2 regions of the Parageobacillus caldoxylosilyticus genome follow, and region 2 is predicted to be linked to the other one. Evidence: riboswitches for the same ligand, from Rfam matches in the RefSeq annotation. Region 2 holds a riboswitch; the other holds the start of a gene.
The links. Region 2 has a riboswitch for FMN ahead of ribD (bifunctional diaminohydroxyphosphoribosylaminopyrimidine deaminase/5-amino-6-(5-phosphoribosylamino)uracil reductase RibD). Riboswitches for the same ligand answer to the same signal wherever they lie in the genome.
Positions count from the first base shown of each region.

Region 1: it holds a riboswitch for FMN, as region 2 does, so the genes downstream of both, BV455_RS18510 (ECF transporter S component) here and ribD (bifunctional diaminohydroxyphosphoribosylaminopyrimidine deaminase/5-amino-6-(5-phosphoribosylamino)uracil reductase RibD) in region 2, are expected to answer to the same signal.

Region 1 is NZ_CP040553.1:3,633,787-3,638,721, forward strand. Features, by position in the region: gene BV455_RS18495 (aldehyde dehydrogenase family protein) at 1-255, opposite strand, end outside; gene BV455_RS18500 (bifunctional metallophosphatase/5'-nucleotidase) at 539-2,170, shown strand; gene pepT (peptidase T) at 2,216-3,448, opposite strand; FMN riboswitch at 3,603-3,736, shown strand; gene BV455_RS18510 (ECF transporter S component) at 3,893-4,474, shown strand; gene BV455_RS18515 (sulfite oxidase-like oxidoreductase) at 4,538-4,935, opposite strand, start outside.
Region 2 is NZ_CP040553.1:2,977,847-2,982,781, forward strand. Features, by position in the region: gene BV455_RS15320 (peptidylprolyl isomerase) at 112-552, shown strand; FMN riboswitch at 809-942, shown strand; gene ribD (bifunctional diaminohydroxyphosphoribosylaminopyrimidine deaminase/5-amino-6-(5-phosphoribosylamino)uracil reductase RibD) at 1,277-2,368, shown strand; gene ribE (riboflavin synthase) at 2,383-3,030, shown strand; gene BV455_RS15335 (bifunctional 3,4-dihydroxy-2-butanone-4-phosphate synthase/GTP cyclohydrolase II) at 3,054-4,247, shown strand.

The DNA of each region.
Region 1 (4,935 bases), 660 kb from region 2:
ATCCCGATTGGAACGTAAATATTCCGCCGCTTTGCGGAGCACTTCCTTTTTCTCTTCTGGGGGTGTGTTCGCCCATTCTTTTTGAGCTTGTTTGGCGACGTCAAACGCTTCGGCAAGCTGTGTTTTCGTTGCCAGACGAATGGTTGCAATAACGGAATTGTCATACGGGTTTAAGTTATCATATGTCCGTTCGCTAAGCCCATCGATCCATTCGCCGTTGATGAAGCTTTTGTTGAATTCTTCATACCGTTCCATCAGAGACACCTCCTTTGTATACAGTGACAATCCTATTTTTTACACTCATGATTTTTGTTATGCATTACGTTATTCAACCTTTTAGGATAAAACGCGAGTGAATGACAAAAGATTTTTCCGTAGATTCATAGACAATCACGAATAGTTAGATAGAAAAAATACTATACAAATTTATGAAAAATTTACAATAGTTTAGCAGAAAATAAGTCATTTGACTCTATTATTTTGATAGAACGAAAAATTATGCTGAATAGTAGAAAAACAAAAAGGGGGAATTAATGTGATGAAATTTTCTTCAAAATGGCTGAAAACGGCTGTCCCTGCCTTGATGTTATCGACGATGATCGCTTCGGGAAATGTCTTTGCGGCTGGAAAAGCTGGCGATGAAGAAAAACAGCTGAAAGCGGATGCGTATCAACACCGTTACATCGATGTTCAATTGCTAGGAATTAACGACTTTCACGGACAGCTTGATGTAACAAGAAATGTTGGAGGAAGAGCGGTCGGGAGAGCGGATTATTTAGCTGCGTATTTGAAACAACGGGAAAGGGAAAATAAGCATACGCTTCTTGTGCATGCGGGAGATGCTGTTGGGGCTAGTTCGCCTGTATCGGCACTGCTGCAGGATGAGCCGACGATAGAATTTTTAAATAATCTGGGTTTTGATGTGGGAACACTCGGAAACCACGAATTTGATGAAGGGGTCGACGAAATGCTTCGCCTCATTTATGGCGGTACACATCCAAAAACCGGCTATTTTCGTGGCGCCGACTTTCCATACGTAAGTGCGAATGTAATAGATAAAAAGACAGGCAAACCGATTCTTCCGCCTTATGTTATTAAAAAAGTGAAAGGGATGCCGATTGGCTTTATCGGAGTAACGTTGTCCGACACGCCAAGCATCGTCACTCCAAGCGGTGTGGCGGGGGTTACATTCACAGATGAAGCAGAAGCGATTAACAAAGCGGTGAAACAGTTAAAGCGGAGAGGAGTGCGTGCAATCGTTGTCCTTGCGCATAATCCAGGGGTGTCTAATAAAGATGGTTCCAATGCGAGTGGTGAAATTGTGGAAATTGCGAAAAAAGTGGATGATGAAGTCGACGTGATTTTTGCCGGCCATAATCATGCGTATTTAAATGCAGAAGTGGATGGCAAACTGCTTGTTCAATCGTATTCTTATGGAACTGCTTTTTCTGATGTCGATTTAAAAATTGATCGGCGAACAAAAGATGTTGTTGCGAAAAAAGCGGAAATCGTGACTACCTATCAAGATAGCATTAAGCCTGATCCAGAGATTACGAAACTAATTAACAAGTATGAAGAAAAGGTCGCGCCGATTATTAACCAAGTCGTCGGCACGGCAAAAACGACGATTAGCGCTGAGCAAAATGCGAGCGGTGAATCGGCTTTAGGAAACTTGATTGCGGACGCGCAGCGGACAGCGATGAAAACCGACTTCGCTTTTATGAACCCTGGCGGCATTCGCGCCGATGTGGAACAAGGGGAAGTGACATGGGGAGAGCTGTATAACGTGCAGCCATTTAGCAATCAACTAGTAAAAATGACGCTTACGGGAGAACAAATCCGCAAACTGTTAAATCAACAATGGCAGTCGAATCAAACGCGCATGCTGCAAATTTCCGGTCTTACGTATACTTGGGACGCAAGCAAACCGATTGGGGACAAAGTCGTCGATATTTATTTGCCAAACGGCGCAAAACTCGATCCAAATGCGGAATACACCGTTACGGCGAACAGCTTCCTGGCTGATGGAGGAGATAACTTCACGGTATTTACGGAGGGAAAAAATCGGGAAGTGGGACCGGTCGATCTGGATGCGCTCGTCGATTATATCAAACAGCTTCCGCAGCCATTTGATGCCCACATCGAAGGGCGCATTCAAAAACTGCGCTGAAAAACAAAGCTGGTTCCAAACAGCGGCTTGGAACCAGCTTTTATGTTACGCTTTTTGCCCGAACAGCTTGATAATTTCAATAATCACGTTCGTTGCTTTGATCATGTTGTCGACGGAAATATATTCGTAGCGGCCGTGGAAGTTTTCGCCGCCGGTGAAGATGTTTGGCGTCGGCAGTCCCATGTAGGAAAGCTGCGAACCGTCCGTCCCGCCGCGGATCGGCGAAATTTTCGGCTCAATATTTAAGTTTTTCATCGCTTCATAGGCGATATCGACGACTTCACGGACCGGTTCGATTTTTTCTTTCATGTTATAATATTGGTCTTTTATTTCGATCATGATTCGCTCTTTTCCGTACTTTTCTTGCAATTTTGCCGCGATTTCCTGCATTTTTGCTTTGCGTGCTTCAAATTGCTGGCGGTCAAAGTCGCGGATTATGTAATGAAGCATGGTTTCTTCGACATTTCCTTGAAAGGATAGCAAATGATAAAATCCTTCGTATCCTTCCGTATGCTCAGGCGCCTCGTTAGCAGGAAGCTGTCCGTGAAATTCCATCGCGATTTTCATCGAGTTGATCATTTTTCCTTTGGCAGTGCCCGGATGGACGTTTTTCCCTTTGATCGTGATTTTTGCTTCCGCGGCGTTAAAGCTTTCGTATTCCAATTCGCCGAGCGGGCCGCCGTCGACCGTATACGCAAATTTAGCGCCGAACTTAGCGACGTCAAACTTATGCGGGCCTCTGCCGATTTCTTCATCCGGCGTAAAGGCGACGCGCACTTTGCCGTGTTTAATTTCCGGGTGCTGAATTAAATAAGCCATCGCCGTCATAATTTCGGCGATCCCTGCCTTATTGTCTGCTCCCAATAACGTCGTGCCGTCGGTGGTGATGAGCGTATGGCCTTTATAGTTGGCCAATTCCGGGAAATCTTTTGGCGACAGGACAATGTTTAACGATTCGTTTAAGACGATATCGCCGCCGTCATAATTTTCGACGATTTGCGGATTGACGTTTGCTCCCGTAAATTCGGTTGCTGTGTCCATATGGGCTAAAAAGCCAATGGTTGGCACATCTTTATCTGTATTCGCCGGCAATGTTGCCATTACGTATCCGTTTTCATCCATTGTCACGTCTTTCATGCCGATTGCTTTTAATTCTTCCACCAACATGTTTCCAAGCTCCAGCTGGCCAGGAGTGGAAGGGCAAGTGTCGCTGTTTGGGTCGGATTGTGTGTTGACTTTAACGTATTTCGTAAAGCGTTCGATGATTTCCTGTTTCATCTAGCCACTCTCCTTACTATTTGCTATCTTTTTCCGTTTTTATTTTATCATAAAAATGTTGTGCAAATAAAAAACTTTGTTGCATAAAAAATGGTAGACAGAATTTATATAAAAATTGTATACTAAATGTACAATCGCATATAAAAAATATACGATTCATCTTCGGGGCAGGGTGAAATTCCCGACCGGCGGTGATGAAGCGATTGCGCTTCTCAGCCCGCGAGCCGCAAGGCAGGATCCGGTGCGAGTCCGGAGCCGACAGTATAGTCTGGATGGGAGAAGATGAAGGTTTGCCGGCGTTCGAATGCGGCGCGCTCGAACGTCTATTTGAGCATACCCTTTTTCTCCCTTAAGTGTGAGCACTTAAGGGTTTTTTATTTGACGCTCAAGATGGCAGCCTTCTTTCTTGTGAGGATGAATCACGAGAAGGAGAGGAGAATCGACATGAGAAAAATGAATGTCCGCGCACTTGTCTTGATTGGGGTATTTAGTGCCATCTCGTATTTGCTGATGCTGTTAAACTTTCCGCTTCCGCCGTTTCCAAACTTTCTATTGGTGGATTTCAGCGACGTTCCGGCATTGATCGCCGCGCTTTTGTACGGTCCGCTGGCGGGAGTGCTCGTTGAATTGCTAAAAAATGTGCTGAATTATTTCATGGTCGGCAGTCCTACCGGCGTTCCGGTCGGGCATATCGCCAACTTCATGGCCGGGATTACGTTTATTTTGCCGACATATTACGTATATCATAAAACAAAATCGAAAAAAGGAATGCTGGCTGGGTTAGCCACTGGCACCGCCGTCATGGCGTTGATGATGAGCGTATTGAACTACTATGTGTTTCTGCCGGCATATACGATCTTTCTAGGCGCTCCGGCGATGAGCGCGCCGGAAACAAAAGCGCTCGTCGTTTCTGCCATCCTTCCGTTTAATGCAGTAAAAGGCGTCATGATTACCATTGTCTTTATGCTTTTGTTTGCCCGGCTCAGCCCTTGGCTACAAAAACAAACAGCAGTCAATCATGTTTAGTCATAATAAAACGAGGACCCTTCCTGAGCGAAGCGGTCCTCGTTTTTCGTTCGGAAAGCTCCGTCACCATAACTTAAACGTGCCGGCCGGATTGGCAAAGCGTTCTTCTTTAAACGGATTGGCGGTCATCGAATAGCCGCGCTGTTCCCAATATCCCGGCTCGTCTTTTTTCATAAACCGGATGCCTGACGCCCATTTCGCCCCTTTCCATAAGTAAAACGATGCGGGCGGAATAAAGCGGAGCGGATAGCCATGTTTCGGGGAAATATCCTGCCAGTCATGATGTTTATCTTTCCAGCGGTACACAAACAACGCGTCATCGCCCATGAGCGCTTCAAGCGGCAAGTTCGCCGAATAGCCGAAGCGGTCTCCGTTCAAATAGCCGTAAATTTTCACATATTTTACATCCGGCTCCAGCTCAACAAAGCGCAAAAACTCGCGAAAAGCGATTCCTTCAAACG
Region 2 (4,935 bases):
TTGCTTGCTGGATCTGCCAATATCAATGTGCTATGTGAAGTTTCTTGCTTTTTTTATATCAACTATAATAGTATGATAATGATGCGTAAGTCAAAAAAGGAGTTGGAATGTATGGCGAAAAAAGGATATATTTTAATGGAAAATGGCGGAAAAATCGAGTTTGAACTGTTTCCAAATGAAGCGCCGATTACGGTTGCTAACTTTGAAAAATTAGCGAATGAAGGTTTTTATAATGGGCTAACGTTCCATCGCGTCATTCCTGGGTTTGTCAGCCAAGGCGGATGTCCGTATGGCAACGGCATGGGGGATGCAGGCTATACGATTCCATGCGAAACGGACAACAATCCACATAAGCATGTGACTGGTGCGATTTCGATGGCGCACCGTGGACGAGATACAGGAAGCTGCCAGTTTTTTATTGTGCATGAACCGCAGCCGCACCTTGATGGCATCCACACGGTGTTTGGCCAAGTGACATCGGGAATGGATGTAGTAAAATCCATGAAAAACGGGGATGTCATGAAAGAAGTTAAAGTGTTTGATGAGGAATAAACAGGCGGAAAAAAGACTTGGCAGACGGCGGGGCTGTTAAGTCTTTTTTCCATGTCGTGTTCAGATCATAGCAAGAGGTGAAAAAATGAAGCGAAGAAATTGGCTTTTATTTTTTCTTCTGCTCGGAGCAAGCCTGCTGTGGGGAGCGATTTACTGGATATTCATTGCCAAATAACGACAATGCTATGGAAGAATGGACAAACGGTTATCATGTGATATAATAATTAAAAATTAAAAAATTTCAATTTCATACCGGTGTATCCTTCGGGGCAGGGTGAAATTCCCGACCGGCGGTGATGAAGCGATGCGCTTCTCAGCCCGCGAGCCGTATAGGCACGATCCGGTGCGATTCCGGAGCCGACAGTATAGTCTGGATGGGAGAAGGATCACAACGTATAAATGATTGCCTGTTCGTGTTGCGTAGGCATTTTTTCCCTGCGCGGTTTCTGCCTTTGTTGCAGGATGTCAAGGCATTTCGAACGGCAGCTGTTTGAGCGGGGAAACATCGCTTTTCGCAGTTCATTTTTCGTTTTTTTACGGATAGACGGCAACCAGTTTGTTAAAAATATCCATAGACGATATTTGTTTTTATGTCGGTCGGTTTATCTAAAAAAGAAACGAGCCCCGCTTTACGGTTTTTTACATACGTTGCTGATGATTCTGCATAACTTTGCCCCAGGATGTTGCGCCTGGGGCTTTTCTTTATGAAAAAAAGGAGGCAAACATGGTGCGAAGCGATGAACAATATATGCGCATGGCCCTTGAAATCGCCAAAGCAGGGATCGGGCAGACGTCTCCTAATCCGGTTGTCGGGGCGGTGGTCGTGAAAGATGGAGAAGTGGTCGGATTGGGCGCCCATTTAAAAGCAGGGGAGCCGCATGCGGAAGTACATGCCGTCCGCATGGCCGGCGAAAAGGCGAAGGGTGCGACGGTCTATGTCACATTGGAGCCGTGCAGCCATTACGGGAAGACGCCGCCCTGCGCCGATTTGTTGATCGAAACGGGCGTCCGCCGCGTCGTCATCGCTACGACGGATCCGAATCCGCTTGTGGCCGGAAAGGGAATCGAAAAGCTACAAAAGGCGGGAATTGAGGTACAGCTTGGCGTGCTGAAAGAAGAAGCAGATGAATTAAACCGCGTATTTTTCCACTATATTGCAACGAAAACGCCGTTTGTGACGCTCAAATATGCAAGCAGCCTGGACGGAAAAATCGCGACGTCGACCGGGGAAAGCAAATGGATTACATCGGAAGCGGCCCGGGAAGACGTGCATCGTTACCGGGCGCTGCACGATGCGATTCTTGTCGGGGTCAATACGGTGATTGCCGACAATCCGAGCTTGACAGTAAGGCTTGTGGAGGGCGGAAAAAACCCGATCCGCATCGTCTTGGATACGCATTTGCGCACCCCGCTCGATGCCAACGTGATCCGTGACGGCGCGGCGGAAACGTGGATCGTTGTCGGCAGTGAGGCCAGTGAGAAAAAAAAGAGACAGTATGAGAAAGAATATGTAAAAGTGATTTCCATGGATAAACCTTACATCGATATCAAAGAATTATTGCGCGTGCTTGGCGGAAAACGAATTACTTCGCTTTTTGTCGAAGGTGGGTCGCATGTGCATGACAGCTTTATCCGCGCGGGGGCAGTAAATGAAATTGTCGCCTATTTTGCCCCGAAAATCATCGGCGGAAAACAGGCGCCGACGCCAATCGGCGGGGTCGGTTTTGCCAATATGGCGGAGGTGATGGAGCTTCAAATCCGCCAAGTGGAAAGGATCGGTCCCGATATAAAAATCGTTGCCATACCGAACATATAAAGGGTGAATGAAGGATGTTTACCGGAATTGTGGAAGAAATCGGCACGATCGAACAAATACAGCAGTCGGGTGAAGCGATTGTGATGATGATCGGTGCAAAAAAAATTTTGACGGATGTCCATCTTGGAGACAGCATTGCGGTCAACGGGGTTTGTTTGACGGTCACGTCCTTTACCGACCGTACGTTTACGGTCGATGTGATGCCGGAAACAGTCAAAGCGACGTCGCTCCGCACATTAACAAAAGGGTCCAAAGTCAATCTGGAACGGGCGATGGCGGCGAATGGACGTTTCGGCGGCCATTTCGTTTCCGGGCATGTGGACGGCATCGGCCGGATTGTCCGCAAATGGCCGTCGGCCAATGCGGTATACTACGAAATTGAAATTCCAAAAGAACTGCGCAAATATATGATTTTAAAAGGATCGGTCGCGGTCGACGGCACAAGTTTAACGATTTTTGGGCTGACGGATCATACGTTTACGATTTCCCTCATCCCCCATACGCGTGCGGAAACGATTTTAGGGGAAAAACATCCAGGGGATATTGTCAACATTGAGTGCGATATGATCGGGAAATATGTTGCCCAATTTATGGAAGAAAAAAAGGAAGCAACGCAATCGGCCATTACGCTCGAATTTTTGGAACGGCACGGCTATAAGTAAAGCTAAAAAGGGGGCACAAACAGATGTTTGATACGATTGAAGCAGCACTTGAGGCATTGAAGCAAGGAGAAGTAATTATCGTATGCGATGACGAAGACCGGGAAAATGAAGGGGATTTCGTGGCACTGGCCGAAAAAGCGACGCCGGAAGTGATCAATTTTATGATTAAATACGGGCGCGGGCTTGTTTGCGTGCCGATTACCGAAGAATTGGCGGACAAGATGGACCTTGCGCCGATGGTGAACCATAATACCGATTCCCATGGCACGGCGTTTACCGTCAGCATCGATTATAAATCGACGACGACGGGAATCAGCGCCTATGAACGTTCGATGACAATTCAGGCGCTGCTCGATCCTGACGCCAAAGCAAGCGATTTTAAACGGCCGGGACATGTGTTTCCGCTCGTCGCGAAAAAAGGCGGTGTATTGCGGCGCGCCGGCCATACGGAAGCGGCGGTGGATTTAGCTCGGTTATGCGGAGCAAAGCCGGCCGGAGTGATTTGCGAGATTATTAAAGAAGACGGCACGATGGCACGCGTTCCGGATTTGCGCAACATCGCGGATGAGTTTGGATTGAAAATGATTACGATTAAAGATTTAATTCAATATCGCAGCCAGAGAGAAAAGCTTGTAAAACGCGAAGTGGAAGTGATGCTGCCGACAGAATTCGGTCGGTTTAAAGCGGTCGGCTATACCAATGTAGTTGATGGAAAAGAACATGTGGCGCTCGTAAAAGGCGAAATTGTTCCGGACGAACCGATTCTTGTCCGCGTGCATTCTGAATGTTTAACAGGAGATGTGTTTGGCTCGTATCGCTGCGATTGCGGACCGCAGCTTCATGCAGCACTCCGCCAAATTGAAGAAGAAGGGCGCGGCGTTCTCTTATATATGCGCCAAGAAGGGCGCGGCATTGGATTAATGAATAAACTGCGCGCGTATAAGCTGCAAGAGCAAGGCTATGATACGGTAGAAGCCAATGAAAAGCTCGGGTTTCCTGCCGATTTGCGCGATTATGGCATCGGCGCGCAAATTTTAAAAGACCTCGGTGTGACAAAAATACGTTTATTGACGAACAATCCGCGCAAAATCGCCGGCTTAAAAGGACACGGCCTTGAGGTAGTCGAACGCGTTCCGCTGCAAATGCCGATGAAAAAAGAAAATGAAAAATATTTGCGCACCAAGTATGAAAAGTTAGGGCATATGCTCCATTTATAAGCAATAGTTCGTGTCTTTTGCTGTTTTGGATTATGATAAAATCGATGGGTGGAAAAGATAGGAGGTATAAGCAGTTTGTTAAACATCTATAAAATCATGTAAATATCTCCTGTTATTTGTTATTGAACGCAAGGAGGCGGATGTTCTCCATCTTTTCCATCGTCTCCTGTCTTAGGATAAAAAATCCTCTCTCCTTTCCGCATGTAAAAAGGAAAGGAAAAAGAGTTAGCGAATATATGTTCTAAGGAATCCAAACAAGGGGGACGTCAAGGGGATGAAAACGTTCGGGTGATGAAAATTGTTTCCGATGATGAATCACAACTTCGTTCATATAAATGAATCACAACTTCGTTCATATAAAAACGAAAGTGAAACGCCATTTGGTTGCTGTGTTAGGATCGATGGAAGAATCCTACAAGCACTCAAAAAGCGGAATGAAACAACGACAATATCCTAGGTATGACGCTGAAAAAGATCGAGAACTTCAAAGAGAAACATGAATGGCCATTATGGAACATTCTGCACAAATGTTGTTGGCTAAGTCAGTATCAAATTCAACTAAAGGAGGTGTAGACCTGGTTGCTAAAATCGTTGTCGTGTGCTGACCGATGGAAGGAATGGTGCACGACAAGTGCCGCCGCTGACAGCAAGCCACGGGGTGTCTTTCACGGCAGGTGAGACATGAGGG